Regions from separate parts of the Candidatus Pelagibacter bacterium nBUS_27 genome, predicted to be linked through region 3. Evidence: riboswitches for the same ligand, from Rfam matches in the RefSeq annotation. Region 3 holds a riboswitch; each other region holds the start of a gene.
What was found. Region 3 has a riboswitch for S-adenosylmethionine ahead of ACIJYG_RS03150 (O-acetylhomoserine aminocarboxypropyltransferase/cysteine synthase family protein). Riboswitches for the same ligand answer to the same signal wherever they lie in the genome.
Positions count from the first base shown of each region.

Region 1: it holds a riboswitch for S-adenosylmethionine, as region 3 does, so the genes downstream of both, ACIJYG_RS04535 (homocysteine S-methyltransferase family protein) here and ACIJYG_RS03150 (O-acetylhomoserine aminocarboxypropyltransferase/cysteine synthase family protein) in region 3, are expected to answer to the same signal.
Region 2: it holds a riboswitch for S-adenosylmethionine, as region 3 does, so the genes downstream of both, ACIJYG_RS05895 (homocysteine S-methyltransferase family protein) here and ACIJYG_RS03150 (O-acetylhomoserine aminocarboxypropyltransferase/cysteine synthase family protein) in region 3, are expected to answer to the same signal.

Region 1 is NZ_CP172845.1:817,618-827,637, forward strand. It holds gene moaC (cyclic pyranopterin monophosphate synthase MoaC) at 1-84, shown strand, start outside; gene ACIJYG_RS04485 (MoaD/ThiS family protein) at 96-365, shown strand; gene ACIJYG_RS04490 (molybdopterin synthase catalytic subunit) at 365-817, shown strand; gene msrP (protein-methionine-sulfoxide reductase catalytic subunit MsrP) at 804-1,709, shown strand; gene ACIJYG_RS04500 (sulfite oxidase heme-binding subunit YedZ) at 1,709-2,278, shown strand; gene ACIJYG_RS04505 (DUF779 domain-containing protein) at 2,282-2,629, opposite strand; gene ACIJYG_RS04510 (aldehyde dehydrogenase family protein) at 2,674-4,224, opposite strand; gene ACIJYG_RS04515 (DUF1244 domain-containing protein) at 4,536-4,781, shown strand; gene moaB (molybdenum cofactor biosynthesis protein B) at 4,782-5,282, opposite strand; gene ACIJYG_RS04525 (sulfite exporter TauE/SafE family protein) at 5,297-6,043, shown strand; gene ACIJYG_RS04530 (putative 2OG-Fe(II) oxygenase) at 6,082-6,672, shown strand; SAM riboswitch class V at 6,764-6,827, shown strand; gene ACIJYG_RS04535 (homocysteine S-methyltransferase family protein) at 6,836-7,738, shown strand; gene ACIJYG_RS04540 (DMT family transporter) at 7,731-8,618, opposite strand; gene ACIJYG_RS04545 (YbaK/EbsC family protein) at 8,615-9,097, opposite strand; gene glnA (type I glutamate--ammonia ligase) at 9,233-10,020, shown strand, end outside.
Region 2 is NZ_CP172845.1:1,089,514-1,099,533, reverse strand. It holds gene ACIJYG_RS05935 (ABC transporter ATP-binding protein) at 1-923, opposite strand, end outside; gene ubiA (4-hydroxybenzoate octaprenyltransferase) at 929-1,795, opposite strand; gene ACIJYG_RS05925 (DUF2721 domain-containing protein) at 1,845-2,249, shown strand; gene ACIJYG_RS05920 (quinone oxidoreductase family protein) at 2,242-3,216, opposite strand; gene ACIJYG_RS05915 (pirin family protein) at 3,220-4,056, opposite strand; gene ACIJYG_RS05910 (DoxX family protein) at 4,057-4,434, opposite strand; gene ACIJYG_RS05905 (CDGSH iron-sulfur domain-containing protein) at 4,438-4,674, opposite strand; gene ACIJYG_RS05900 (winged helix-turn-helix transcriptional regulator) at 4,803-5,162, shown strand; SAM riboswitch class V at 5,309-5,374, shown strand; gene ACIJYG_RS05895 (homocysteine S-methyltransferase family protein) at 5,506-6,567, shown strand; gene ACIJYG_RS05890 (haloacid dehalogenase type II) at 6,570-7,241, opposite strand; gene ACIJYG_RS05885 (RsmE family RNA methyltransferase) at 7,258-7,959, shown strand; gene coxB (cytochrome c oxidase subunit II) at 8,020-8,835, shown strand; gene ctaD (cytochrome c oxidase subunit I) at 8,837-10,020, shown strand, end outside.
Region 3 is NZ_CP172845.1:568,492-578,511, reverse strand. It holds gene ACIJYG_RS03175 (homoserine dehydrogenase) at 1-729, opposite strand, end outside; gene ACIJYG_RS03170 (hypothetical protein) at 726-953, opposite strand; gene argC (N-acetyl-gamma-glutamyl-phosphate reductase) at 953-1,972, opposite strand; gene rpsI (30S ribosomal protein S9) at 2,006-2,443, opposite strand; gene rplM (50S ribosomal protein L13) at 2,445-2,903, opposite strand; SAM riboswitch class V at 3,042-3,108, shown strand; gene ACIJYG_RS03150 (O-acetylhomoserine aminocarboxypropyltransferase/cysteine synthase family protein) at 3,111-4,439, shown strand; gene ACIJYG_RS03145 (COX15/CtaA family protein) at 4,469-5,494, opposite strand; gene ACIJYG_RS03140 (chorismate mutase) at 5,538-5,828, shown strand; gene ACIJYG_RS03135 (50S ribosomal protein L33) at 5,829-6,020, opposite strand; gene ACIJYG_RS03130 (MerR family transcriptional regulator) at 6,022-6,393, opposite strand; gene ACIJYG_RS03125 (integration host factor subunit alpha) at 6,386-6,685, opposite strand; gene plsX (phosphate acyltransferase PlsX) at 6,690-7,691, opposite strand; gene rpmF (50S ribosomal protein L32) at 7,704-7,886, opposite strand; gene ACIJYG_RS03110 (ubiquinol-cytochrome C chaperone family protein) at 7,889-8,356, opposite strand; gene bamE (outer membrane protein assembly factor BamE domain-containing protein) at 8,355-8,693, shown strand; gene ACIJYG_RS03100 (hypothetical protein) at 8,690-8,839, shown strand; gene ACIJYG_RS03095 (sodium-translocating pyrophosphatase) at 8,826-10,020, opposite strand, start outside.

The DNA of each region.
Region 1 (10,020 bases), 250 kb from region 3:
AAGCTATTAATCAAAGAAGGTGGAAAAAGTGGTTTGTGGAAAAATCCAGAAGGGCTACCTAATTTTTTAAAAGAAATATTTTAATTAAAATATTAATGAAGGTACAGATTGAGCTATTTGGGGCAAGTCGAGACTTTAGTGATAAAAATTTTCTAGAATTCGAAATAAAAAAAAATTCAACAATTAAAGATATTAAAAATAAAATAATAGAGTATTTAGATAAAAATTTTATAGGTAATGAAAATTTTAAAAAGATTGTAAATTCATCTGCATTTTGTTCTAAAAGTAACAATATTGTCAGCGACAATTATAAAATAACAAGTAATGAAAAAATTGCTATTATACCCCCTATTGGAGGAGGTTAATGCTTCATACAAAAGTAATAAATATAAAAGAAAAAAAACTTTCAATTTTAGAAGCTGAAAATTTTATTTCATCTTCTCAATTTGGAGCTTCAATCTTTTTCTCTGGAACTGTAAGAAATCAAAACGATAATAAAAGTGTAGTAGGAATAACTTATGACAGTCATGACGCTCTTGTTATAAAAAGTTTTGAAGAAATTTACAATGAAGCTGATCAAAAGTTAAACATTAAAGATAAAGCAGTATTTATTGAGCATGCAAAAGGTTATTTGAACCTTGGAGAAATTAGCATTATCATTGCAATTGCATGTAAGCATCGTGATGAAGCGTATGTTTTGTCTAGATATGTCATTGAAGAAATTAAGAAGAGATCTCCAATTTGGAAAAAAGAACATTATACAAATAATGAAAGCGAATGGTTGAAAGGTAATCCAATAGTTCATGAAAAAAATTAAATATTCAGAAATTACACCAGAAAAAATTTATAATAACAGGAGATCCTTTATTAAATCGATTAGTATAGGGGCTGGTTCTATTGCAATGACTTCTCTTCCCTTTACTGGAGATGCTTTATCGGAAGAAAAAAATAAAAATACAAGTTACAAAGATATTACCACATATAATAATTATTATGAGTTTGGCACTTCTAAAAGTGATCCCTACATAAATTCCCAGAATTTTAAAACAAAACCTTGGACTATTAATATTGAAGGTGAAATTGAAAATCCTATCAACATTTCAATGGAAGAAATTTCAGAAATGTTTGTATCAGAGGAGAGAATATATCGTCTTCGATGTGTAGAAGGATGGTCGATGGTAATTCCTTGGATGGGTTTTTCTTTAAGTAAGTTATTATCTAAAGTAACCCTAACTTCTAAAGCTAAATATGTTGAATTTGAAAGTGTTTATGACCCAGATCAAATGAAAGGTCAAAGATATCCAGTTTTAAATTGGCCTTATAAAGAAGGATTAAGAATTGATGAAGCATTGCACCCATTAACAACTGTAGTAACAGGTTTGTATAATAAAAAACTTCCAAATCAGAATGGGGCACCTTTGAGAATATTTGTCCCTTGGAAATATGGATTTAAAAGTGCGAAAGCTATTGTTAAAATTAAATTAGTAGAAAAAATGCCAACTTCTTCATGGATGTGGGCATCACCCAGAGAGTATGGTTTTTATTCAAATGTTAATCCCAATGTTAATCATCCAAGATGGTCACAAGCTACAGAAAGAATTATAGGAAATGATATTTTTGCACCTAGAGTAAAAACTTTAATGTTCAATGGTTATGAGGAAGAAGTGGCTAGTTTATATACTGGTATGGATTTAAAGAAATTTTTTTAATGAAAAGATTTTTAAAACCAAGTGTTTTTATTTTAAGCCTTTTTCCATTTTTAATAATTACTTATAAAATTTTTTTTAATCAACTAGGGCCAGAACCTGTAAAAGAGATAACTCATCATACTGGTGAGTGGACGTTAATATTTATTATTTTAACATTAGCGATGACACCTTTTAAAAAAATTACAAAATTAAATGTCTGGATATCTTTAAGACGTATGCTTGGATTGTTTGTTTTTTTTTATGCTACAATTCACATGTTAACATACGTGGTTATTGATTATCGTTTAGATTTACAAAGTATTTCAAAAGATATTTTTACAAAAAGATTTATCTTTGTTGGATTTGCAGCATGGCTCTTATTGACACCTCTTGCTTTAACTTCCTCAAAAAAAGCAATGATGTTATTAAAAGATAAATGGAAAAAAATTCATCGATTGATTTATATTATTGCAATATTAGGGGTGGTTCACTTTATTTGGTTGGTTAAAAAAGATTTAACAGAACCACTAATTTATATGGCAATAATATTAATACTTTTACTATTTAGATTTAAATTCAAAAAAGTTTAATAATTAATTTATATTTGTGTTTTCTGGAATACAGATCTCTGATCTAGTTAAAAATCTTCTTCCAGTTCCGTTGTCTAAAGAAAACATTCCACCCATTCCCTTAATACAATCAATAATTAAATCTGTATTTTTCCATGCCTCATGTTGAGTTTCACTAATGTAAAAGGGAATATCTCCAATTTTACCAACTAAAACATCATCGTCACTTACTTGGAATTCTTTGGCAGGATAACACATTGGAGCACTACCATCACAACAACCACCTGATTGATGGAATAATAAATCTTTACCATGAGTTTTTTTTAAATCTTCTATTAACTCAAGTGCTGTAGTTGTGGCTGAAACTTTCATTTTTATGTGGCCCGCATTTATTACGGGCCAATATAATATATCTGTTAAAAGAAGCCTAATTTTTTTTCACTGTAAGACACGTGTAAATTCTTAACTTGTCTATAGTGATTAAGCATCATTTTATGGGTCTCTCTACCGATTCCAGATTGTTTGTAACCTCCAAAGGCAGCGTGAGCTGGATAAGCATGGTAACAGTTTGTCCAAACTCTACCAGCTTGGATTCCTCTTCCCATTCTATAAGCAACATTTCCATTTCTAGTCCAAACACCTGCTCCTAAACCATAAAGAGTATCATTAGCAATTTCTAATGCATGTGCTTCATCTTTAAATTTAGTGACAGATACAACTGGTCCAAAAATTTCTTCTTGGAAAACTCTCATAGAGTTGTCACCTTCGAAAATAGTAGGCTGAATGTAATTTCCTTTTTCCAAACCACTATTTAAGTTGGCAACTTCACCTCCACAAAGAACTTTAGCCCCCTCTTTCTTACCTAGATCAAGATAAGATTTTATTTTTTCCATCTGTTCTAATGATACTTGAGCTCCAATCATAGTTTCCATTTTTAGAGGATTGTCTTGAGTTACAGCTTTTGTTCTAGCAACAGCTCTTTCCATAAATTTATCATAGATAGACTCTTGAACCAACACCCTACTTGGACAAGTACAAACTTCACCCTGGTTAAGAGTAAACATTGCAAAACCTTCCATACACTTATCAAAGAAATCATCATCTTGATCCATAACGTCTTCAAAGAAAATATTTGGAGATTTTCCACCTAATTCTAAAGTGATTGGAATTAAGTTTTGTGATGCGTATTGCATAATCAAACGTCCAGTTGTTGTTTCACCAGTAAAAGCTATTTTTCTTATTCTTTTTGATGAAGCTAATGGTTTACCTGCTTCCAAACCAAAACCACTCACAACATTAACTACTCCTGGAGGTAACAAATCACCAATAAGTTCCATTAAAAGTAAAATAGATGCTGGTGTTTGTTCAGCTGGTTTTAGAACTACACAATTTCCTGCAGCTAACGCAGGTGCAAGTTTCCATGTTGCCATTAGTAAAGGAAAATTCCAAGGAATAATTTGTCCAACAACACCAAGTGGTTCAGGTATATGGTAGGAATATTCACTGTTACTTATTTCAGAAACAGAACCTTCTTCAGCTCTTATCACTCCTGCAAAATATCTCCAGTGATCTACAACTAACGGTAAATCAGCAGCCATACATTCTCTAATTGGCTTACCATTATCTAAACACTCTGCGGTAGCTAATAGTTCTAAATTTTTTTCAATAACATCAGCTATCTTAAGTAATATATTTGATCTTTCAGTTATTGATGTAATTCCCCAAGTAGGAAATGCAGCATGTGCTGCATCTAATGCTGATTCAACATCTTTAGAATCAGATCTTGGAACTGAACATATAACCTCATTATTAATTGGGCTTACATTGTCAAAATATTTACCTGATTTAGGCTCAACAAACTTACCACCAATAAAATTTCCATATTTTTCTTTATAAGGAAACTTTACTTTTAAGTGAGATGTATCCAGTAAAGGAGACTTCCCAGCTTGAACTGTTTCTGTACTCATTATTTTTACCTCTCTATTTTTTTTATTTTTGATCTTATTTTTTTTTGTAGATATTTTAGAACGTTTCTTGGTCGCAGACGTTTTTGTAGCAACTTTTTTTTTTGTTTTGATTTTTTTTCTGGAAACTTTGACTTGTTTAGCCTTTTTTTTCTTAGTTTTTGAGTTTGCTATTTTTTTTTTCTTAATAGCCATAAGAATAGTTAACTAAGGTTTTGTATCAAAGTCTATTTATAATATATTTTATATTCTACTTTTGATTGCATCTAATACTACATCTTGTGCTCATAAAATAACTGACTAATACTAAGTTTATGAATGATAATAAAAAAATAGAAATTCAATCAGCAACATTTGAAAGATTGTTAAAACATTTGGATGAAAGAAAAGATGTTCAAAATATTGATTTAATGAATTTAGCTAACTTTTGTAGAAATTGTTTGTCTAGATGGTACAGAGAAGAAGCTGAAAAAAAAGGTGAAACTATATCTGATCCAGATGCAAGAGAACATGTTTATGGAATGCCTTATTCAGAGTGGAAAGAAAAATATCAAAAATAATTATTTTTCTTTCAGTCTTGGAAATAACTCAACAAAATTACAAGGTTTATGATTAATATCTAATTGATGTTTTAAAATTCCATCCCATGCATCAGTAACACCACCAGAAGAACCTGGTAAAGCAAAAACATATTTACCATTTGCTAATACTGCGCATGCCCTAGATTGTATTGCAGAAGTTCCTACTGTTTTAAGACTTATTGTTCGAAAAACTTCTCCAAAACCAGGTATTTGTTTGTCTGCAACCTCTTCTATTGCTTCTGGGGTAATATCTCTTCCAGTAAGCCCTGTTCCTCCAGTAGTGATAACTACATCAATATCTTTTTTATTAATCCAATCTTTTAAAATTAAAACAATATCTTCTTTGTTGTCTTTACATATTTTTCTATCAATTAATTTATGGTTAGCTTCTTTAATTTTTTCTACAAGAATAGCTCCAGATTTATCATTATCAAATGTTCTGGTATCTGTTACAGTCAATAAAGCAATATTTACATTCATAAAATTTTTTAAGCATGATTATATTATCAATATTTTTTCTTATAACATCAATATTATATTCTAGTGTTGGTTTTGGAGGTGGGTCTACTTATCTGGCTTTAATGTTAATATGGGAAATTCCTTTTTACATCATTCCAATATTGGCATTATGTTGCAACATCATTGTGGTTTCGGGTAATTCAATAAATTATATAAAATCTGGTAATTTTAGTCTCAATCTTCTTTTACCCTACGTAGTGGGGTCTGTTCCTTTGGCATTTTTTGGTGCTTCATTATCAATTTCAAAAGAATTATTTGAGATATTGTTATTTATAATTTTAACTATTGCTGGAATTCTATTATTAAATAGAAGTAAATTTTTTGATAGTAATAAAATTAAGATAAATCAAATCCCAAAAAAAATATCTATTCTTATTGGTTGTGTCATAGGATTTATTTCAGGAATTGTAGGTATCGGTGGCGGTATCTTTTTAAGTCCAATACTTTTTTTAATAAAAGCTGGTTATCCAAAACAAATTGCTACAACTGCATCCTTATTTATTTTAATCAATTCTATTTTTGGAGTGGCTGGACAATTAACAAAAGATATTGTTTTAAATCAATTCTTAAATTTCTGGCCTCTTTTCTTGGTAGTCTTTATGGGTGGTCAAATTGGTAATTTTTTAAATATTAAGTTTTTATCGAATAAAACCTTGTCCTTAATTACATCTTTATTGGTCATATTTGTGGCTATAAGGATGGGTTTAAAGCTATTACCATAATCTTGATTTAATTAACATTTACTATATCTAAACATTCAATGAAAAATATTAAACCTTTTGGGCCAACAATTGGAAGAACAAGAATTTCGAATAAATTTTTTAAATGTTTAAATAATGAGTTTAATGAAAAATCTAAATCAAAAAAAATTGACTATAGTTCTAAATTAGCAAGCCAAATTAAAAAAGAATTAAAAATTTCAGAAAAATTTGTCAAAAAAAATCTAGAAAAAGAATTAAAGAACCATATTACAAAATTTTTAAATAATGAAAAAATTAAGAATATAAAAGAAATTAAGATCTTAAATTTATGGGTTGTTCGACAATTTAAAGGTGAATACAACCCTATTCATTACCATGAAGGAGATTTATCAGGTGTGGGCTACTTAACAATACCTAAAGATATGACTAACAATAAAATGGTAAAGAATAAAAAGATTAAAACAAATGGAACTATAGATTTCATAAATGGACAAAAAGGTTTTTTAAGCAAGAGTATATATAATGTGGTACCAAAACTTAAAGAACTTATCATTTTTCCAAATTATTTACTTCATACTGCTTATCCTTTTAATATTAATGGTGAACGTAGATCGTTTTCTTTTAACGCTAAAATTATATTAAAAAAATAATATACAGATACAAATATAATTAGTATAAATAATTTGCCGATTTGATCTTATTGCGGGCATAAACTGCTAAAAAGAATAATTCCCACAAAATCAATAAGCGAGGTAGTTAAACTATATTGTACACCTAGCATAAAGCTGAAGTACTAAAAAAGTAAGGACTAAAGTGGATTTAAATTTTTTCAAAAAAACAAGGGTGCTAGATGGTGGAATGGGCCAAGAACTTCTAGCAAGAGGCATGAAACCTAACGGAACATTATGGAGTGCTAACGCTATATTAGATGAAAATTACCATCAACTCTTATCTGATACACATAGGGATTTTATAAAAGCTGGTGCTGAAGTAATAGTCACAACAACTTTTACAACAAGACGAAAAAGATTAAGAGATAACAATGTTGAGGAAAAATTTGAATACTTAAATAAAAAAGCTGGTCAAATCGCACATGATGTTAAAAAAGAATTTCCAAATATTCTTGTAGCAGGTGGAATACCTCCTCAAAATTTAACTTACGAGGCAGATGAAAGAAGTGAAGAAGAGATTATTAAAAACTTTAATGAACAGGCAAAATTATTAAATCCTTATGTGGATTTTTTTTATTTTGATGTATGGAGTAGCATTAAAGAATTTAAGTGTGGAATAGAGGCAATTAAAGAATTTAATAAACCTTATCTCATTGGTATTCATATATCTGAAGGTACAAATTTACCGAGTGGCGAAAATATTTCAGATATTAAAAATATTATTGACGAACAATTACTTGGTATTATGCTTTCATGTGTGTCACCTGAAAACTATGAGGCTAATCTTGAGGAGCTAAAAAGTTTAAATGTTCCTTTTGGCTTTAAGATAAATGGGTTTATAACTACTAAACCCAAAAATGGTTACACCTCAACTTTCTCAAAATCTAATGGTAATCCAAATGAATTCTTAGGACAAAGAAAAGATCTTACACCTAAAAAAATTGGAGAAATTGTTAAAAAATTTAAAGATAACGGTGCAACGATATTAGGAGGGTGCTGCGAAACTAGGCCAGCACACATAAACGCAATTGCTGCAGTTAAATAGTTTTTTTATTATCAGCTTTTTTAACAAAATAGATACCAATACAGACAGCTATTAGAGATATTAAAACCTTAATCGTTATTAATTCTTTCAAGAATATATATCCTAGTATAGTGCCAAATATTGGTATTAGATACGATACTTGTGATTGAAAAATTAAACCATTGTTTTTTAAAATTCTGAATCTTAATAACCAAGCAACGCCTGTTGGCACTATACCAAGATATATAACTGATATTAATGAGTCAGTTCGTGGAATTGATTGCCAAGGTTGCTCTATAAAACTCATTAATGGTAATAAAATTATAATTGCCCAAATTAAAATTGACCCTGTTACATTTTCATTTTTTTTCTTACTTATCTTTAAAGTTAAAACACCACCAACAACATAACAAGTTGAACCGAGCAATATTAGTAATGCTGAGTTGAAATTATTTTCATCAATTAAGATATTATCAGAAAATAAAAATACGATTCCTGAAAATCCAATTAAAATTCCAAATGTTTTTACCAAATTGAACTTTTCATTCTTAGTAAAAAAATGTCCAAGAACAGTAGAGCTTAATGGTGTAGTAGACATTAATATCGCTGCTAAATTACTTTGAACAGACTTTACCCCATATGCTATTAAAAAAAATGGCGCTACTAAGTTGATAAATCCAATCATAGCAAACCAATGCCAGTCCTTTGAAAATGCTTCTATTTTTATATTTTTGTAATAACAAAGAAGTAAAACTGGAATTGCTCCAAAAAAAACTCTTAAAAAAGCAATTGTCACGGGTCCAAATGAATATGTTGCAATCTTAATATTAAAAAAAGCTGAAGCCCAAATTAAAGCTAATGTTGTTAATAAGATGTAATCTATTAATTTTGGTTGTCTCATTCTGTTATCTCTTTTATTTCACCGGTAGTTAAAATTTTTAATTGACTAAAATCTATTCTAAAGACACAATTTGGGTGCCCAGCTGCAGCGAAAACCGTTTTAAATCTATTTAAATTACTATCAATAAAAATTTTTACTTTATTTAGGTGCCCAACAGGTGAAACTCCTCCAATTGTATAGCCAGTAATTTTTTTAACATCATTTGGATGGGCCATGGACACATCTTTTTCATCTAAAATTTTTTTAAGTTTATTTAAAGAACATCTTTTATCGCCTGATACCAAACAAAGTACAAAGTCATTACCTGAATTAAATAGTAAACTTTTAACAATTGCCCCAACATTGCAACCTAAAGCTGTAGCCGCATCCTTTGCTGTTCTTGCTGTTTGCTCTAAACAAATAATTTTGAGATTTGGATCAAAATCTTTAATAGTTTTTCCAGCTCTTTTGACTGGTTCTTTTTTTAATAAAGGGTTCACTGTAAATAATTATTTAATAATATTGCATAAATACACCACTTATGTGAAAATTGCATAGGTGTTATTTATTAAATAAGCAATATTTTTCAAGATTATTTTGTTATTTATCAACTATAAAATTATACAGGAGATACAATGAGTGCAGCAAATGTTTTAAAATTTATAAAAGAAAAAGAAGTTGAATTTGTAGACTTAAGATTTACAGACCCAAGAGGTAAACTTCAACATCTAACAATGGATGTAACTATTGTTGACGATGAAATGCTAGATGATGGAGTTTTTTTTGATGGCTCTTCAATAGCAGGCTGGAAAGCTATTAATGAATCAGACATGATTTTAAAACCTGACACTTCAAGAATGGAAATGGATCCATTTACCTCTCATAATACATTGATTCTGTTCTGTGATATTTTAGATGCTGTTAAAAAATCCCCTTACGAAAGAGACCCTAGAGGAACTGCTAAAAAAGCAGAGGAATATTTAAAATCTTCAGGTGTTGGTGATAAAGCTTTTTTTGGTCCAGAACCAGAATTTTTTGTGTTTGACGATGTAAGAATTAGCAATGACCCAAATAACACCGGATTTGTTTTAGATAGCAAAGAAGGTCCATACAACTCTGGAAAAGTTTATGAAAATGGAAATATGGGTCATAGACCTCCTGTAAAAGGTGGTTATTTTCCCGTACCTCCTGTTGATAGTGAGCAAGATATGCGAGGAGAATATTTAAAAAATTTAAAAGAAGTTGGAATTAAAGTTGAAAAACATCACCATGAAGTTGCTCCAAGTCAACATGAATTGGGAATGTATTTTGGAACATTGGTTGATCAAGCAGATAATGTTCAATTATATAAATATGTTGTACAAATGGTAACCCACTCATTTGGAAAAACTGCTACGTTTATGCCAAAACCTGTTGCTGGAGA
Region 2 (10,020 bases), 520 kb from region 3:
GCAAAACCTTGTGCTATAGCAACATTAACTTTTGTAAGTGTCTTTACAGGCTGATACGCTAGCATCATTGCTGCAAGAAATGAAAAAAAATTATTTATCGCAATCTCACCACTAATGATCAATTTTCCAGAATAAAATATCAAAATTGCAATCATAATACCTGTTAATATTTCCATCACTGGTGCTGATCTAATATATACAGCTGAAATTTTTGCAGATTTTTCTTTTAAGTCATTAACAAATGATTCAGATCTATTTTCTTCATAATTTTCTCTTTGAAAAATCTTAATAATTTTATGATTTTTAAAAAGGTCAATCAAATATCTATTTAAATCTCCAGATTTTTCTTGTGCCTGAGTTGAAATTTTACTCATTCTTTTTCCTAAGATTTTTGCAGTGATAGAGGCAAGTGGAATCATGAAAATTGCAATTAAGGAAAGCTTCCAGTTTTGCAAAAACATTACGCAAAGTAATCCTATTAATGTAAGACCGTCTTTGAAAATACTTAGAAATGCTTCTGCTAACATTCTCGTGATTTGATTTACATCAAAATTTAAATTTGAAATATATTTACCAGAGTGTTTACTTTCAATAATTTCAGTATCAGCCTTAATAAAAGATTTTAACATATCTGTTTGTAAAATTTTTTTAATTTCCTCAGATACATTAATCATGAGCAGTTTTGCAAAATAAAGAGAAATACCTTTTGCACTAAAGGCAATAATAATTGCAAGTGGAATTAAGATAATTAAAGTTTGATCTTTGTTAATGAATATTTTTTCTATTGCTGGATCTAAAAGCCATGCTGTTGCTGAAGTACTTAAAGCAACTATTATTGAAAAAAGAGCAGCTAACAAAATTTTACTAATAAATTTTTTTGTATAGTCTTGATAGAGTCTTTTGAATATTTTTGTTTTTGTCATTTTGTTTATATTATTTTTCCAATAATAATATTGATAAAAATTATTAACCCTAACAAATTATTACTTTTAAATTTAGTTAAACAATCTTTAGATAAAGCTGTATTTAATTTTTTAACTTGAAATACTAATAGGTGTATAATTGGAATTATCATAAATAAAAAATAATAGATCTTAAATTGCATTAATATCCCAACTAAAAACAAGGATAAGATAAATAAAGAGTATGAAATATACAAAAATTTTTTTGGATCATTTTTAAACTTTATTGAAGTTGATTTTACTCCTATTATCTCGTCATCCTTAATATCTTGAAACCCATAAATTGTGTCGTAGCCTAGTGTCCAAAATATGGCTCCAAGATAAAATATAATCGGAACTATGGAAATTTCGTTTGAAATTGAAATCCAGGCTAAAATTAACCCATAATTAAATGTAATTCCTAAAAATAATTGTGGCCAATAAGTAATTCTTTTCATTAACGGATATGTAAAAGCCAATGGCATAGATATCAAAGCCATCAAGATCGTAAAATTATTAAAATTGATTAATACTAAAAAAGCAGCACAACATAAAAATAAAGCATATACTGCTGCAAGCTTTATAGAAACTTTACCAGATGCAATGGGTCTATTTTTAGTTCTCTCAACTTTTTTATCAAAATTTTTATCTGCTATATCGTTTACTATACATCCTGCTGAGCGCATTAATATTGAGCCTGAAAGAAAAAGCGCAGAATAAAAAAAATAATTTAATAAAACTAAATTAAAATCGTAAACTATTGTAAGCCCCCAAAGACATGGCCAAAACAAAAGCATAAAACCAATGGGCCTTCTTAATCTTGTGAGCTCAATAAATAGCTTTATTTGGTTCATAATTTACTTGTAAATAACAAAGGCTAGTTTCATAATCAAATTGATTCGTATGAATATAGATTACACAGTTACAGCACTAATGTTTCCAGCTATTCCTTTGCTAATGAGCATCTATAGTAATAGATTTCATTCACTTAGTAAGCTTATTAGAGAACTTCATGATGAACACGTTTACGAAAACCATATTCCTCATGAGTGGAAAAAACAATTTATAAACCTAAGTGGAAGAATTACTCTTTTGAGATGGACTATTATGTTTGCTGCTTTTGGATTTTTGTTCAATATGATGACTGTACTAGGCCTTTATTTAAATGAAATATTTATTGCAAGATTAATTTTTGGCTCATGTTGTTTATCCATGATCATTTCAATTCTTTTCTTTATTAGAGAAATTCATATCTCAACTAATGCACTTAAGCTGCATATGGCGGATATGGATGTGGATGTTAATTAGGAATAATTACTGCAGGACCCAAAATTTTTCTTCCCTCTAAATCCTGGTGAGCTCGAACTGCTTCATTTAATTTATATTTTTTAAATATTTTTATTTTTACTTTCCCAGAACTAATTTTTTCAAACATTACTTTTGATGCTTCATCTAGCTCTTCTTTAGTAGATAGGTATTGCTGCATAGCAGGTCTTACAAGATATAAACCTTTTGGCTGAAGCATTTTAGGAACGTTTATATCTGATAATGGTCCTGATGCATTTCCAAATGAAACCATCATTCCTCTTATTGCCAAACATTCAATGGATCCATCTAAAGTGTCTTTACCCACACCATCATAAACAACTGGAACTCCTTTACCATCAGTAATCTCTAAAACTTTTTTAGCAAAATTCTCTTTATTGTAATTGATTACATGATCGTAACCATTTTCTTTTGCTATATTTATTTTTTCATCTGAACCAACAGTGCCTATAACTGTGCAGCCTAAACTCTTAGCCCACTGACCAAATATTTGACCAACTCCTCCTGCTGCTGCATGATAAAGAATTGTTTGTCCTGAATTTACGGGAAATGTTTTATGCAATAAATAAAATGTAGTTAAACCTTTTGTCATCAAAGTTGCTGCAAGCTCAAGATCAATACCCTCTGGTACTTTTACAAGATTTTTTGTTGGATAATTTCTGTGTGTTGAATAAGATCCTAATGGAATACCAGCGTAAGAAACTTTATCACCAATTTTATAATCTTTTACATTGTCTCCAACTTCAGTAATAACACCTGCACCCTCCAAACCCAAACCGCTTGGCATTTTTAAAGGATATAAACCTGATCTGTGGTAAGTATCTATATAATTAAGACCAATAGCTTTTTGTTCTATTGTTACCTGGTCAGTGCCTGGCTTATCTAGAGTAATATCTTTAAGCTCTAAAACTTCAGGCCCACCATTTTTTTTAATTTCTACAGCTTTCATAATTTATTTTACAAATGTATCATTATGATAATCTTGTACTGCTTGCAAGATTTCAGCTTTAGTATTCATTACAAAGGGTCCGCCTCTTGCAATTTCTTCGTTAATTGGTTTGCCTGAAATCACTAAGAACTTAGCATCTGATTTAGCCTTCATAATTAAATCCTCACCTCTAGTTAATAGTATTAAGGTACTATCTTTAACATTGTCATGTTTATTTTTACCAATTTCAATTTCACCATTAATTAAATAAATAAAAGTATTATGAGTAGATGGTAATTTAAAATTAAATTCTTTATTTTTATTCAACTCAACATCAAAATAAACTGGCTCAACGTTATGACCTTTAATAGGGCCTTCAGCAGTTTCAAATTTACCAGCTATGACTTTAACTTGTTTATCTCCATCTTTATGAACGCTCATTTTATCTGCATCAATATAAATATATTCAGGCTTACTCATCTTCAATTTAGCAGGCATATTTACCCATAATTGAAAACCATGAAGTTTACCTTCTTTCATTGTGGGCATTTCAGAATGAATTATTCCACTTCCTGTCTTCATCCACTGAACATCTCCTGCTGTCATTCTACCTTCGCCACCAGTGCTATCTTTGTGTTCAAAATCTCCAGCTAACATGTAAGTAACTGTTTCAATTCCTCTGTGAGGATGGGGTGGAAAACCTGCAATATAATCTTCACTATTTTCTGATCCAAATTCATCTAACATTAAAAATGGATCAAAGTAATTTGGCTCAACACCAATACTTCTTTTTAATTTTACCCCAGCACCATCTGATGCTGGAATAGGGTCTATAATTTTACTTACTTCTATATTTGACATTTAATTTCCAAACTTTTTATCAATACTAAAATCTTTAGCTCCATTAACAACAAGAAATAAAAATCCTCCAGCAAGACCAATATTTTTCATAAATGAAATAAAGTGCATTTGATCACTTAAATCACTATGAAAAATAATCGCAGTAGCTATACAAAATACACTCAGCAAAGCTGCTGAAATTTTAACTTTATATCCTGCTATTATTAGTATTGAAGCACTGATTTCTAATATGATTGCTGGGATTAAAAAAATACCAGGCATGCCTAAGGACTCCATCCAACCAACAGTTCCTTCATAGTTTCCAATTTTATTTATTCCACTTAATAAAAAAATAAGTGAAATAAAAAACCTTGCTACTAAATCTAATATATTTGTCATGATTTATTTATTGTGTGAACCATCACAGAATGGTGCATTGTTAGTTTGTTTACATGCACAGAAAAACATTTTTTTTGTTTCTTTTGCCTTGTATGCCAATGGAGTAAACTCACTTCCTTTATGTGATCCATCACAAAATGGTTGCTTTTTTGATTGTCCACATGAACACCAATAATAAGATTTATCTTTTTCAACTTCCACTGCAATTGGTCCATTGCCAGCACTCTGTCCTTTAGTCATATTTACCCTTTCGATTAGTTTGGAACATAACTAATGATTTGTTACAAATTATGCAAGTACGCAAAACAATCATACTAGTATTTAAAAACATACCTTGATAATTAAAATAAAATAGTTATTTAAGTGCCATGAAAGAATTAATTAATTGCCCAGCTGAAAGAGCTATATATTTTCTTGGTGGTAAGTGGAAAATAAGAATTCTATTTACACTGTTTCACAATAAGACAGTAAGATTTAATGAGTTAAAAAAAGTATTAAAAACTATCACTCAACAAATGTTATCTAAGCAACTTAAAGAGTTGGAAACTGATGGCATTGTTAATAGAAAAGTTCATCAAGTAGTACCTCCAAAAGTTGAATATTCACTTACAGAATTTGGCTTATCAGTAATTCCTATTTTGAAATCTTTTTCTGATTGGAATAAAAGAAATACTAGAACTATCTCATTAAAACTTAATAAAAACTTTGAAGAAAACAGAATAAGATAAAGCTTATTCTTTTGACAACATTGTTTATTTGTGATTGTATTGATTAGCGCTGATTTAAGTTAAATTGCAGAGCGCTTTAAAAATCCTGCTAAAGCGACACTTCAACCACCGCTTTAGCCGGTGGTTTTTTTTTGAAATTTTCTCAAATTAAAACCGGGTATTTGAACCGTATTGTGCACCCAGCATTTTGCTAAAGCACTAAAAAGGAGAGAAGAGCTAATTTTTACCCTCTTTGGTTAATTAGTTTCTTTTCTCCAAATTAATGGAGGGAAGAGCTATTTCAAAATAAATTGATTTGATTTGTATCAAAGTTTTAGCCTCTTAACTCTGTATTGGAGAAAAAATGAAAACAAATATACTAAAAGAAAGATTAGATAAAGGACCTGTGATTTGTGCTGAAGGTTTTTTATTTGAAATAGAGAAACGTGGATATATGGCATCTGGAGAATTTGTGCCAATGGTATCTTTAGATCATCCAGAAGTACTTGAAAATTTGCATAGAGAATTTCAACATGCAGGATCTGATATTGTTGAAGCCTTTACTTACAATGGACATAGAGAAAAGATGCGAGTTATAGGTAAAGAAGAATTACTTGAACCGCTAAATCGTTCTGCTTTAAAAATTGCAAAAAAGGTTGCTTTGGATACACCTAAAGGATCTCAGCCAAATTTAATGGCTGGAAATATTTCTAACTCAAATATTTGGAAGGAAGATGATAAGCAAGCCCAAAAAGTAGTTGAAGGCATGTTTTCTGAAATGATTGGTTGGGCAGTTGATGAAGGTGCGGACATGTTAATTGGTGAAACTTTTTATTATGCTGAAGAAGCTTTTAAAGCTCTTGAGGTAATGAAAAAAGCCAATCTACCAACTGTGCTAACAATTTCTCCAATGGGTGAAAACAAAATGAGAGATGGAAAGTCTGTAGTTGATACATGTAAAGAGCTGGAACAAAAAGGCGCTGATGTTGTGGGCTTAAATTGTTTTAGAGGACCAGCAACAATGTTGCCATTCTTAAAGGAGATTAGAAAAGCAGTCAAATGTCATGTAGGTGCTTTACCAATTCCATATAGAACCAATGAAAAATTTCCAACTTTTTTTAATTTGCCTGACAGAGCCGATTGTGGCTGTCCTTCTCCACATGGAAGAACATTTCCAACAGCTTTAGATCCACATTTTTGTAATAGATATGAAATAGGTCAATTTGCAAAAGAGGCAAATGATTTAGGAATAAATTATCTCGGTGTTTGCTGTGGAGCTAATTCAATGCTGATTAGGGAAGTTGCAGAGTCAGTTGGATTAACTGTTCCAGCAAGTAAATATAGAGAAAAAATGGAAAATCATTTTATGTATGGAAAAAATAAAAGAATTCCAAAACATATGACTGATTATGGAGATAAGGCTTAATTTTAATTAGATTTTATATTGGGTAATAGATCTTTTAAGTTTTTGATCTCTAACTCTGGTTGGTAGTCAAGTTTATCAAAAATATTATTATTTCTGTTTACCCAAATAGAATTATAACCATAATTTCCTCCACCTGATACATCCCAAGTGTTTGCACTCAAAAAAGCAACTTCATTTTTTTTAATTTGATATTTGTTAATTGGCATATCGTAAACTTTTGTGTCTGGTTTATAAATCCCTACTTCTTCGATTGAAAAAATATCATCAAAAATATTTTCTAAATTATTACTTTTAACTAATTGATTGAGAAGGGTGGGTGTGCCGTTTGAGAGAATAGCTAGTTTATATTTTTTTTCTTTAAGTGATTTTAAAACTTCTGTAACTTCAGAAAATAGTGAAAGGATTTTATAAAGATCTAACAACTCATTTCTCATCGAGAGGTCAATTTTATAAGCTTGCATTGACTTATCCAAACTATCCTCAGTCACTTGCCAAAAATCTTTATGTCTTTTCATCAAACTTCTAAGCCAAGTATATTCTAGTTGAGTTGTTCTCCAATAATTTGCAAAACCTTCCCACTTATTACCAATTTTTTCTTTACATTTTTCTGCTGCTGAATTGACATCAAATAATGTGCCGTATGCATCAAAAATTATTGCTTTAATATTTTTCATAATTAAACTTATCTTAATGAGTAATATTAGATTATTTTATAGTGAAAGTTTATCACTTAATTTAACAGCTACACTTGATAAATCACAATCTCATTATGTGAGTAAAGTAATGAGAGTTAAAGAAAACGAAGTTTTTTCTTTATTTAATAGTAGTGGAGAGTGGGAAGCAAAAATTTTAAGTATTTCAAAAAGTATTGTTGAATTTAGTATTACCAATCAATTGAGACAAAAAGAAAACCCCAAAGAATTATGGCTTGCTTTTTCACCCATTAAATCAAACTATTTTAATTTTATGATACAAAAAGCTACAGAGTTAGGTGTTACAAAGTTTTTACCCATAATATTTGATCGAACTATTGTTCGTAAGATCAATAAAGAGAGAGTTGAAAAAGTCATTATTGAAGCAACTGAACAATCTAATCGGATTAACGTTCCTTTAATCGAAGACCCTCAATCTTTGGAGTCTTTTTTGAAAAATAAAAACATGGATTTAATATTTACAGATTTAAACTCAAAAAATAATAAAATTGATACAGATCAAATAACGTCTAAGCCAACTTGTGTAATAATTGGACCAGAGGGAGACTTTTCTGAATTGGAACGAGAACAGATTCTTAAATTTGAATGTGTTCAGCCAATTAAAATCAATGAAAACATACTGAGATCAGAAACAGCTGTAATTTCAGCTATATCGATCATAAATTACGCAATAAATTGATATTTTGTCGCGAAAAGTAAAGTGTAATTTTACAAAAGACGAACTATATAGTGTCTACAAATGAAAAAATTTTTATACATATTTCTAGCTATTTTTTATTCATCAAACGCGTTTGCTAATCAACCAAAAGATTGGCAACTAGGTTTTCAAAACGCTGCATCCCAGTCAATGAGGGAGATAGTTAATTTTCATGATAATTTGTTACTACCTATTATAATTGCAATCAGTGTCTTTGTATTATTTTTGATGATTTACGTGTCTATTAGATTTAGAGCTTCAAGAAATCCAAATCCATCAAAGACAACACATAATGTTGCAATCGAAGTGTTGTGGACTTTAATTCCATGCTTAATTCTAATTGTTATAGCAGTACCATCCTTCAAAATTTTATACAAACAAGATACTATTCCAAAAGCAGATGTTACGGTTAAGGCTATAGGTTACCAGTGGTATTGGGGTTATGAGTATCCAGATGAAAATATTATTTTTGACTCATATATGATTGAGACAAAAGACTTAAAAGAAAATCAACCAAGACTTCTGTCAGTAGATCATGAAGTTGTTGTTCCAGTTAATAAAGTAGTTAAGGTTTTAATTACAGCAAATGATGTTTTACATGCTTGGGCATTACCATCATTTGGTGTTAAGAGAGATGCAGTTCCAGGAAGAATTAATGAAACATGGTTTAAAGCTGAAAAAGTTGGAACTTACTACGGACAATGTTCTGAGCTTTGTGGAATTAAACATGCGTTTATGCCAATTACTGTAAGAGTTGTGTCAGAGGCAGATTATGCTGAATGGCTAACAGGTGCAAAAATTAAATTTGCAAAAGAACCGTTATTAGAAAACGAAAATATAAAACTAGCGAGTAACTAATATGTATACACAAACAGCATCACACGACGATCATCACACACCAACTGGTTGGAAGCGTTGGGCTTATTCAACTAATCATAAAGACATTGGAACAATGTACTTGATATTTGCAATTGTTGCAGGTGTTATAGGTACAGCTTTTTCAGTTTTGATGAGAATGGAATTGATGCATCCTGGTGATGGGGTTTTAGGTGGAAATTATCATCTATATAATGTTTTAGTTACAGGTCATGGATTGATCATGATTTTTTTTATGGTGATGCCTGCAATGATAGGTGGATTTGGTAACTGGTTTGTTCCAATAATGATCGGTGCACCTGATATGGCCTTTCCAAGAATGAACAATATTTCATTTTGGTTATTACCAACTTCATTTATTTTATTAATACTTTCAATTTTTATGGATGGCCCTCCAGGTCAAACAGGAGTTGGTGGGGGTTGGACTATATATCCACCTTTATCATCTAAAGCTGGGCAACCAGGACCTGCAATGGACTTTGCTATTTTAAGTTTACACTTGGCTGGAGCATCTTCAATTTTAGGCGCAGTAAACTTTATTACTACAATTTTAAATATGAGAACACCAGGCATGACGCTTCACAAAATGCCTTTATTTGCTTGGTCTATTTTAGTTACAGCGTTCTTACTATTATTGTCATTACCAGTTTTAGCTGGTGCAATTACAATGCTTTTAACGGATAGAAATTTTGGTACTGCCTTTTTTGATGCGCAAACAGGAGGGGATCCAGTTTTATTCCAACATTTATTTTGGTTCTTTGGTCACCCCGAAGTTTATATTTTGATTTTACCAGGCTTTGGAATGATTAGTCATATTGTTTCTACATTTTCAAAAAAACCTGTCTTTGGCTACTTAGGAATGGCTTATGCAATGGTTGCAATTGGAATTGTAGGTTTTGTAGTTTGGGCTCACCACATGTACACAGTTGGTTTAAGTACAGACACTAAAGCTTATTTCTTGGCAGCTACTATGATCATTGCTGTTCCAACGGGTATCAAAATATTTTCTTGGATAGCTACAATGTGGGGAGGATCTATTTCATTTAAAACTCCAATGGTTTGGGCTTTAGGATTTATATTTTTATTTACTGTTGGTGGTGTAACAGGTGTTGTTCTTGCGAATGCAGGTGTTGATACCGCAATGCATGACACTTACTATGTTGTTGC
Region 3 (10,020 bases):
GTTTGCAATTTTAATATCTTTAAGATCAATTTTCTCAATTCCTTCCATTAAGCATTTGTGTTTAGAAATTTTACTATTAAATGATAATGATGATAAAATTCTAACTTTTGCGAAAGCATCAAAACCATTTAGATCTAATTTTGGATTTCCTGGTTCTGCATATCCAAGTTTTTGAGCTTTTTTTAGAACATCAGCAAAACTTTGGTTCGAATTTTCCATTTCTGAGAGAATATAGTTAGAGGTACCATTTAAAATCCCATAAACTTTTGAAATTTTATTAGTAGCCAAACCTTCTTTAATTGATCTTAATATCGGAATTCCTCCAGCAACAGATGCTTCAAATTCTAGATTGACATTATTTTGTTCTGCAATTTTTGCTAATTCGTTACCGTGTTTTGAGATTAATGCTTTATTTGGAGTTATTACGTGAATTTTCTTTTTTAAAGCAGTCTCAACAACTTTTTTTGAAATCCCATCTGATAAACCTATAGCTTCAAACAAAATATCAACATTTGTTTTACTAAAAATATCTAACGGGTTTTTAAAAAAAAAATTTTTATTAATTCTAAATTGTCTTTTTTTATTTATATTTCTAGCTGATATGGCTACAACATTAATCTTCTTGCCTGTTTTAAGCTCAATATCTTTTTTTTTAGTATTCAATTCATTAAGCAAATAAGAACCTACTTGTCCAAGACCTACTACAGCAATATTTATTGATTTTTTCATTGGTTTATATCCGGATATTTACTTTTTTTAGTATAGTCATCTATATAAATCTTATATTCGTCATAACTCATATTTGTTATGTCTTCTGACTTTTTTAATACTTCAGATAATTTTTTTTGATCTTCACTTTTTTTAACCACATCTTCTGTCCAATATTTAGAATCTTTGTTTAATGAACAATTATTTAAAATAAAAAAAATAAAAAAAATAAAGACTAATTTCATTATAAAGCTGTTTTAATTGGGAAATTAAATTTCATATTTAAATTTTGTACTGCTTGACCTGCTCCACCTTTAATCAAATTGTCTATAGCTGAAATTATTACAATCTTATTTTTGTATTTAGATTTACAAACAGAAATGAAACAATTGTTTGAGTTAACTACATCATTTGTACTTAACAGACTATTTGCTTTTAAAATTTTTATAAAATCATCATTCTTATAAAAATCTGTTAGTGTCTTAATTATTTCTGACTGAGTAACACCTTTTTCTAGATCAATATAAATAGTACTTAAAATACCTCGAAACATAGGAGTTAAATGAGGTGTAAAATTAAAACTTAATTTCTTTTTAGTAAATTTTTTTAACATTTGATCGATCTCTGAATTATGTCGATGAAAGCCAACACCATAAGCACTCAAAAACTCATATAGATTTTTATCTTTATATTTTTCATGGACACCTCTACCAGCTCCTGAATATCCAGATTTAGAGTCCATTATTATATTGTTAACTTTAACTAAGTTTTTTTTAAAAAGAGGAATTAAGGGTAAAAGTATTGAAGTTGGATAACAACCAGGACAAGATACGATCTGGTATTTACTTAAGTCTTTTCCGTTAACTTCAGGAAGACAGTATATACTTTTCTTAATTAAATTTACTGCTCTGTGTTTTTGTTTGTACCATTTTAAATATTCTGATCCTTTTTCTAATCTAAAATCAGCCGCCAAATCAATTAAAGTGATATTTTTTGTTAAATTTTTTGAAATATCTTGTGCTTCTCCATTGGGTAATGCCGTAAAAACTACATCAACATCTTTTAAAAGTTTTTTATTAAATTTAATAATTTTTGGTAATTTTTTTCCTGAAAGAGATTTGTCATAACTAGAAATATTTTTTCCTACAGAACTATTTCCGCATAGAAATCTTATGTTTATAAATTTGTGTTTAATTAATAATTTAATTAATTGAACTCCAATATATCCAGTTGAACCAGCAACCAATGCATTAAGCTTAGGCATAATTTATTATAACAGTTTAAAATTAAAAAAGAATTATCTTTTAGAGAATTGGAAGCTTCTTCTAGCTTTTCTTCTACCAGGTTTTTTTCTTTCAACTGCTCTAGAGTCTCTGGTTGTAAGTTTTTCGGTTTTTAATGTAGATTTAAAATTTTCATCAAACATAACTAAAGCTTTAGAAATACCATGAACTAAGGCACCTGCTTGACCAGTTGGACCTCCCCCACTAACACTACATCTAACATCATAGTCAGTAGATTGTTTGATTATATCAAAAGGTCTAGTAATTTGAAGATGATGAAATTCACTTGAGAAATATTCATTAAATAATTTTCCATTTACATAAATCTTTCCTGAACCTTTTTTTAACCAAACTTTTGCAATTGAAGTTTTTCTTCTGCCCGTTGCATACTTACTGTCTTTAAAGTCTAATTTTAGTTTAGGTGTTTTTGATGCTGTTTGAGTATTTTCCATATTAGTTTCTAACTAAGTTTTTGCTGTTTAATTTGCCTAACTCAATAATTTGAGGATTTTGTGCAGAATGTGGGTGATCACTACCTGTATAAATTTTTAATTTAGTTAATTGTTTTCTGCCTAACACTCCACCAGGAAGCATTCTTTTTACGGCAAGCTTTAAAGTTTCACCTGGTTTTTTTTCGTGTAATTTCTCAGGTGTAGTTTCTTTAATTCCACCTGGGTGGCCAGTGTGTCTATAATAGATTTTATCCTCAAATTTTTTTCCAGTAAATTTTGCTTGTTCGATATTTTTAACTACAACAAAATCACCATGGTCCATATGAGGAGTATAAGTAGTTTTGTTTTTGCCACGAATAATTTTTGAAATAACAGTTGCTAATCTACCAACAACAGCATTAGTTGCGTCTATCTCGAACCATGATGATGTTACTTGGTCTTTTTTTACAAATTTTGTCATTGTGCCAGGATTAATACTATTATTAATTGCAAAGTCAATTTGATATTTGGCTTGCATTACAATACTTATCTGCTAAAAGGTTCAAGCCGATTTGATCCTATTGCGGGCATAAAACTGCTAAACAGGAATTTACACATCATTATCGGTAGGCATTTGAACTGTATTGTGCGCCTTACATTAAGTTAAAGCACTAAAAAAGGAGTAAAAATGAGTACAAAAAGAAATAATCCAGAAACTATCGCAATTCATGGTGGAGACTACAGAAGTGATACTGCAACAAATGCTGTAGCAGTTCCTATCTATAGAACTACATCATATCAATTCAATAGCACGGAGCATGCAGCCAACCTGTTTGCATTAAAAGAGTTTGGCAATATTTACACAAGAATCATGAACCCAACCAATGATGTATTGGAAAAAAGACTGGCGGCACTTGATGGTGGCTTAGCAAGTTTAACCGTTTCATCAGGACAAACAGCTTCAACTTTTGCAATATTAAATGTTGCTCAAGCTGGAGATAATATTGTTAGTTCAACAGATCTTTATGGTGGAACTGTATCTTTATTCACGCATACTTTAAGCAAACTTGGTATTGAAGTAAGATATGCTGACCCTTCTGATCCAAAAAACTTTGAAAAAGCTATAGATGATAAAACAAGAGCTTTTTATGGAGAAACTTTACCAAATCCATATTTAAGAGCTTTTCCTATCAAAGAAGTTTCAGATATTGGAAGAAAATACAATATACCACTTATTGTTGATAATACAGCTGCACCAGTAATTTGTAAGCCATTAGAACATGGGGCTGCTGTTGTGGTTTATTCGCTGACAAAATATATAGCAGGTCACGGAACTGTTGTTGGTGGAGCTTTAGTTGATGGTGGTAATTTTGATTGGACAGCAGATCCAAAAAGGCAACCTCTTTTCAACGAACCTGATGCTAGCTATGGAGGTGTAGTTTGGGGAAAAGCTGTTCCAGAACTTACAGGTGCTAATGTTTCTTTTGCAGTAAGAGCAAGAGTAACAATTTTAAGAGATCTTGGCTCAGCACTATCACCTGATAATGCCTTTGGCGTAATTCAAGGTTTAGAAACCGTAGCTTTAAGAATGAAACAACATTGTGAAAATGCTTCTAAAGTTGTTGATTATTTAAAGAAACATAAAGCGGTCGATAAAGTGATTTATGCTACTGAACATAATGATGAAATAAATAGTAGAGCTAAAAAATATCTTAAAGGTGGTTATGGTGCGCTAGTTGGCATTGAACTAGCTGGAGGTATTGAAGCAGGAAAAAGATTTATTGAGTCTTTGAAAATGTTCTACCATGTTGCAAACATTGGTGATGCTAGAAGCTTAGCAATTCATCCGGCAACAACAACACATAGTCAACTTACTGAAGATGAGTTAGCTGCAGCTGGAGTAACACCTGGTTATGTAAGATTGAGTATTGGTTTGGAGCATATAGACGATATCATTGATGATTTGGATCAAGCTTTAGAGAATTCTTCTAAAGGTAAATTAAAAGCTGTTAGTTAATTTGAGTTTTATATGTCAACAGATAGAAACTAATTAGTTTTTTCCTCATACCTGGATATGTAGAGGAAATATAAAGTCGATAATATTATCAAAATAGAATTTATCTGGTGTAAAGATGCATATATAATCTTTACTCCAGATAAAATAGTTAATACTCCTAACACAACCTGTAAAAACAAACTTATCCCAATAATTAAAATTGGTTTTCTAAATATTTTATTTGTCTCCTTAAAAATAGAAATTAACAGAAAAATATAAACTATCATAATTAGGTAAGCTAAATTTCTATGTAAAAATTGTACAATAGAAGGATTATCAAAAACAGAAATGTTTAAAAATTCAATCATTTTACTATCATCTGGAAAATAAGAAGCGCCCATTAAAGGCCATGTATTATAAATAGTTCCAGCATCCATACCTGATACAAAAGCACCAATAATTAATTGTATAAATAGCAAAACAAGAAAAAATTTAATAAAAAATAATTTAATAGAAATTTGATTAATTTGTAGTTTGGTCAATTTTAAAACATTCCAAAAAACAATTGAAAGAATAATAAAGGCTGTAAACAAATGTATAGATAATCTATAATGACTGACATCAATTCTATTTACTAAACCACTGGATACCATGTACCATCCTAAAAATCCTTGCAAACAAACTAAAATAAAAATTATGCCATATCTTTTTACAACCCATAAACCATTTTTAATTGCAAAATACAGAAGCGGTAACAATGTAATCAAACCAATTAGTCGACCTAGTTGTCGATGAGTCCATTCCCACCAAAAAATTAATTTAAACTCATCTAAAGTCATATTAAAGTTTTGTTCCTGATATTCCGGGATTGTCTTATAAAGATTAAAATAATCTATCCATTTATCATTTGTTAAAGGGGGAAGAAAACCTGCAAATAATTCCCATGTAGTAATGGACAGACCTGAATCTGTTAATCTTGTTAGTCCACCTACTAAGATAATCAAAATAATCAATAACAATAATATAAGTAACCAAATTTTTAATTGATAATTTATATGACTATTCGCACTGTACATGTGTAGATAAATATAATAATTATTAATTAATCCAATAAATTAAATGTCGCCTAATAACAAAAAAAAATTAAATATAATTAGAGTTAAGCTTGATAAACTTGATAATAAGCTTCTTTCTCTTATTAAATACAGAACAGGCCTTGTGAAAGAAGTGCTTAAGTTAAAAGAGTTTAAAAAAGAAATAGTTGACCAAAAAAGAATTAATTTTATCCTTAATAAAATTAAAGGAAAATCAAAAAAATTAAAAATCGATCCAAAAATCACTAATAGAATTTGGAAAAATATGATCTGGTCGTATATCGACTACGAGAGAAGAAATTTTAAAAAAAAATAATTACTTACTGTGTGGTGGAAGTTTTTTTTCCACGAAAGTTTCGTGTTTTCTAGTTTCAGGATTATATTTTTTAGCAGACAGTTTTACTTTAGCTTTTTCACCGCCAGCAGGTTTTTTAACATAATAAAAGAATGGACTGTCAGGTTTTGATTCTGGAACAAGTCTAACTTTTACGTGCGTTTTTTTTGCCATATTATTTTAAATTTTTTAAGTTTTTAACAATTTTAGAAATTTTAACTAATTTATTTCTTAAATTATCAGCTTTTATAGAATTATTTGCAATTTCGTCAAGTTCTAAAGACTCGCCTCCATTTAGGATCTTTTTTACACCATTAATTGTCATGCCCTGTTCTTTAAGAAGAAATTTAACTTTTTTAAGAAGATTAATGCAGTTTTCATCATAATATCTTCTGTTTGAGTTTAAGATTTTAGGTTTAATTTGCTTAAATTGAGTTTCCCAAAATCTAATCGTATGAGTTGGGAGAATACCTTTTTTATTAGATTTTAGATTTAATATTTTTGCAACCTCGCCTATTGTTTTGTAAGCACTGTCAGATTTATCCATTATCTTTTAAATTTATAAATTCTTTAAATTCTTTTGATGGCTTAAACAACACAACATCTCTAGAAGAAATCATTTTAGTCTCTTTAGTTTTTGGGTTTCTGCCTATTCGAGATTTTTTTTGTCTAATAGAAAAAGTTCCAAATTTAGATAATTTTAATTTTTTTTCTTGTTTAATATTTGTGACAATTGTTGCTAAGAAATCTTCAATAAGATTTTCAGAGATTTGTTTTGAAAAACCTAGCCGCATATATACTAAATTAACTAAGTTTTTTTTAGTTAAGTTTATTCTCATTAGTTTAAATATTTTGCTTAATCTTTTCTATCAAATTACCTTTTACAATTCTATGACAAACATCTAAAGAGTTTGAAAAACCAATAAAATCAGTTCCACCGTGACTTTTTACGACTGGTGAGTCAAGTCCAATAAAAATAGCTCCATTATAAAGTCTTGGATCTAAGCGTTTTTTAAATTTTTTCAAATTTGAAATATTTAATAAAGATGAGATTTTTCCAATTATTGATCCGGTCATAGCTTTTTTAAGTTCACTAGTAATAAAATTGGCAGTGCCCTCAGCTGTTTTTAAAGCTACATTTCCTGTAAAACCATCAGAAACAATTACATTGACTTCTCCATCCATCAAGTGATTACCCTCTATATAGCCAGAAAAATTATAATTTTCAGATTTCTTATCATTTAAAGTTTGATAAGTTTCTTTAATTGTTTCATTTCCTTTTAATTCTTCTGATCCAATATTTAGCAAACCTACGTTTGGTTTATCACCAGGATATAACGAAGTATAAAGAGACGCACCCATTATAGAAAAATCAAATAAATTTTTAGAACTGCATTCAATATTTGCACCCAAATCCAATACAACACTCATTCCTTTTTTATTTGGCCATAAAGCTGACAAAGCTGGCTTATCAATATTTTCTATCATCTTAAGATTTAGTTTTGAAATAACAAGTAAAGCACCAGTGTTACCTGCTGATACTACAATATCCGCTTCCTTTTTCTTAACACTATCTATTGCTAACCACATACTTGTATTTTTACCTCTTTTAGCGCCCTCTAGTGGGCTATCAGTACTTTTAACAACATCAGTTGTGTGGATGATTTCATAAAATTCATTATTTATTTTATCTCCAATTAAATTTATAATCTTATCTCTATCTCCAAAAATTTTATAAAATACATTTTTATTTGATTTATGGTTTAGCAATATGCCATCAATAATTTTTTTAGGAGAATTATCACCACCCATTGCATCTACTGCAACTTTAATCAGATCTGTCATTTTAGATTTATATTATTCTTTAGGGTCTAAAACTTGTCTACCCTTATACATTCCAGTTTTTAAATCTAAATGATGGGATAACCGATACTCACCAGATTTTTTATCTTCAACTATATTCTTTGTTGAATATTTCATCGTTTGAGCTCTTCTCATTCCAGTTCTGGACGGGGTTTGTTTACGTTTTGGTACAGCCATAATTATGGGTTACTTACACTTTTTAAATAAGAATTCAAAGTTTTTTTTGATAAATTTTCATCAAAAATTTCAAAATAATCAAGTAATTGATCAATTTCTTTAAAATCAGTTAAAAAAATTGCAAACTTTTCAAGTTTCTGGGTTCTTAGTAATTTTTTCCAAAAATGAATTTCAGAAACCATAGAATGAAATAAATTTACGTAATCTTTCATTTTTTTATTAATTGATTGATCTCCATAGCCTATTTCTCTTATACTAAGTTCAAGTTGTCTGAAGTTAAAATCATAAATTTCTTGTAAAATAATCCTATTTTCTTCATTTTTAAAATTTTTTAAAAAAAAAGCAAAATGCAGTAAAAATAAGGTTAAACGATCTGAGAAATTATCATTTCGATCTAGAGATTTATATAGATCTTTATTTCTAGTGAAATTAATCAAATTGTTATAAATATAAAGATATTTTTCACTCATGTTCAAAATATTATATATAATTTTTCTTACATTAATAGTTTCAAATTGTAGTGGGAAAAAAGTAATTAATCATCATGGTGTTCCATTTTTAGAAAAACAACAGGCATCATTAATAGTTAATAAATCCAATAAAAATGATATTAGGACAATTTTGGGATCACCATCCACAAAAAGTAAATTTGATAATGATGTGTGGATTTATATAGAGAGAAAACAAACTCAATCTGAATTAAAAAACCTAGGTAGGATGAAAGTTTATAAAAACGATATATTGGTATTAGAAATTGACAATTATGGAATTTTAAAAAAAAAATTTTTTATAACCATAAAGATATGAAAAAAATTAAAATTTCTAAGGATACAACAGGAAAAAAATTTAAGAAAAATTCCTTCATTTATGACTTTATGTCTAGTTTAAGACAAAAAGTTAATGACCCTCTTGGTGTGAGGGCCAAAAAACGTAAAGAAATTAGCCAGCGATAACTGCTAACAAAAGCAGAGCTACTATGTTGGTAATTTTAATCATTGGGTTAACCGCAGGACCAGCTGTATCTTTGTATGGATCACCAACAGTGTCGCCAGTTACAGCAGCTTTATGAGCTTCCGAACCTTTTCCACCATGATTTCCATCCTCAATATATTTTTTAGCATTATCCCAGGCACCACCACCTGCAGTCATTGAAACTGCAACAAATAATCCTGTAATAATTACTCCTAACAACATTGCACCAACAGCGGCTAATGCAGCAACTTGTCCACCAATGGCAAGTATTATAAAGTAAAGAACAACTGGGGATAAGACAGGTAACAAAGATGGTATAATCATCTCTTTAATTGCTGCAACAGTTAAAAGATCAACTAATTTGGCATAATCTGGTTTTTGTTTTCTTTTCATAATACCAGGAAATTTTTTAAATTGTCTTCTAACTTCTATAACAACGGCACCACCTGCTCTTCCAACAGCTTGCATCCCCATAGAACCAAATAAGTATGGAAGCATTCCACCTATTAACAAACCAACAACTACGTAAGGATTTGATAAATCAAAAGTTACAACAATTCCTTCTAATTTAGAGCCAGCTACACCAGAGAAATGTTTAATATCCTCTACATAGGCCGCAAACAAAACTAGAGCACCTAAACCAGCTGATCCGATAGCGTAGCCTTTAGTAACAGCTTTAGTGGTATTACCAACAGCATCAAGAGCATCAGTTGTTTTTCTAACTTTTTTATCTAAGTTAGACATTTCAGCAATTCCACCAGCGTTATCAGTAACTGGTCCATAAGCATCAAGGGCAACAACCATACCAGCTAAAGCTAACATAGTAGTTACAGCAATAGCTATACCAAAAAGTCCTGCAATTGAATTTGTGGCTAAAATTCCAGCAACAATAATTAACGCAGGAACAGCAGTTGCTTCCATAGAGACAGCTAAACCTTGGATAACATTAGTTCCATGACCTGTTGTCGACGAAGCAGCAACAGATTTAACAGGTCTATAATTCGTACCTGTGTAATATTCAGTGATCCAGATTAATAAACCAGTAATTATAAGACCAATTATTCCACAGTAATACAAGCTCATTCCAGTAAAATTTTTTCCGTTAACATTGTATTCAGTAGCAAATCCAATTACATGATCTGTCACTGGGTATAAAATTACT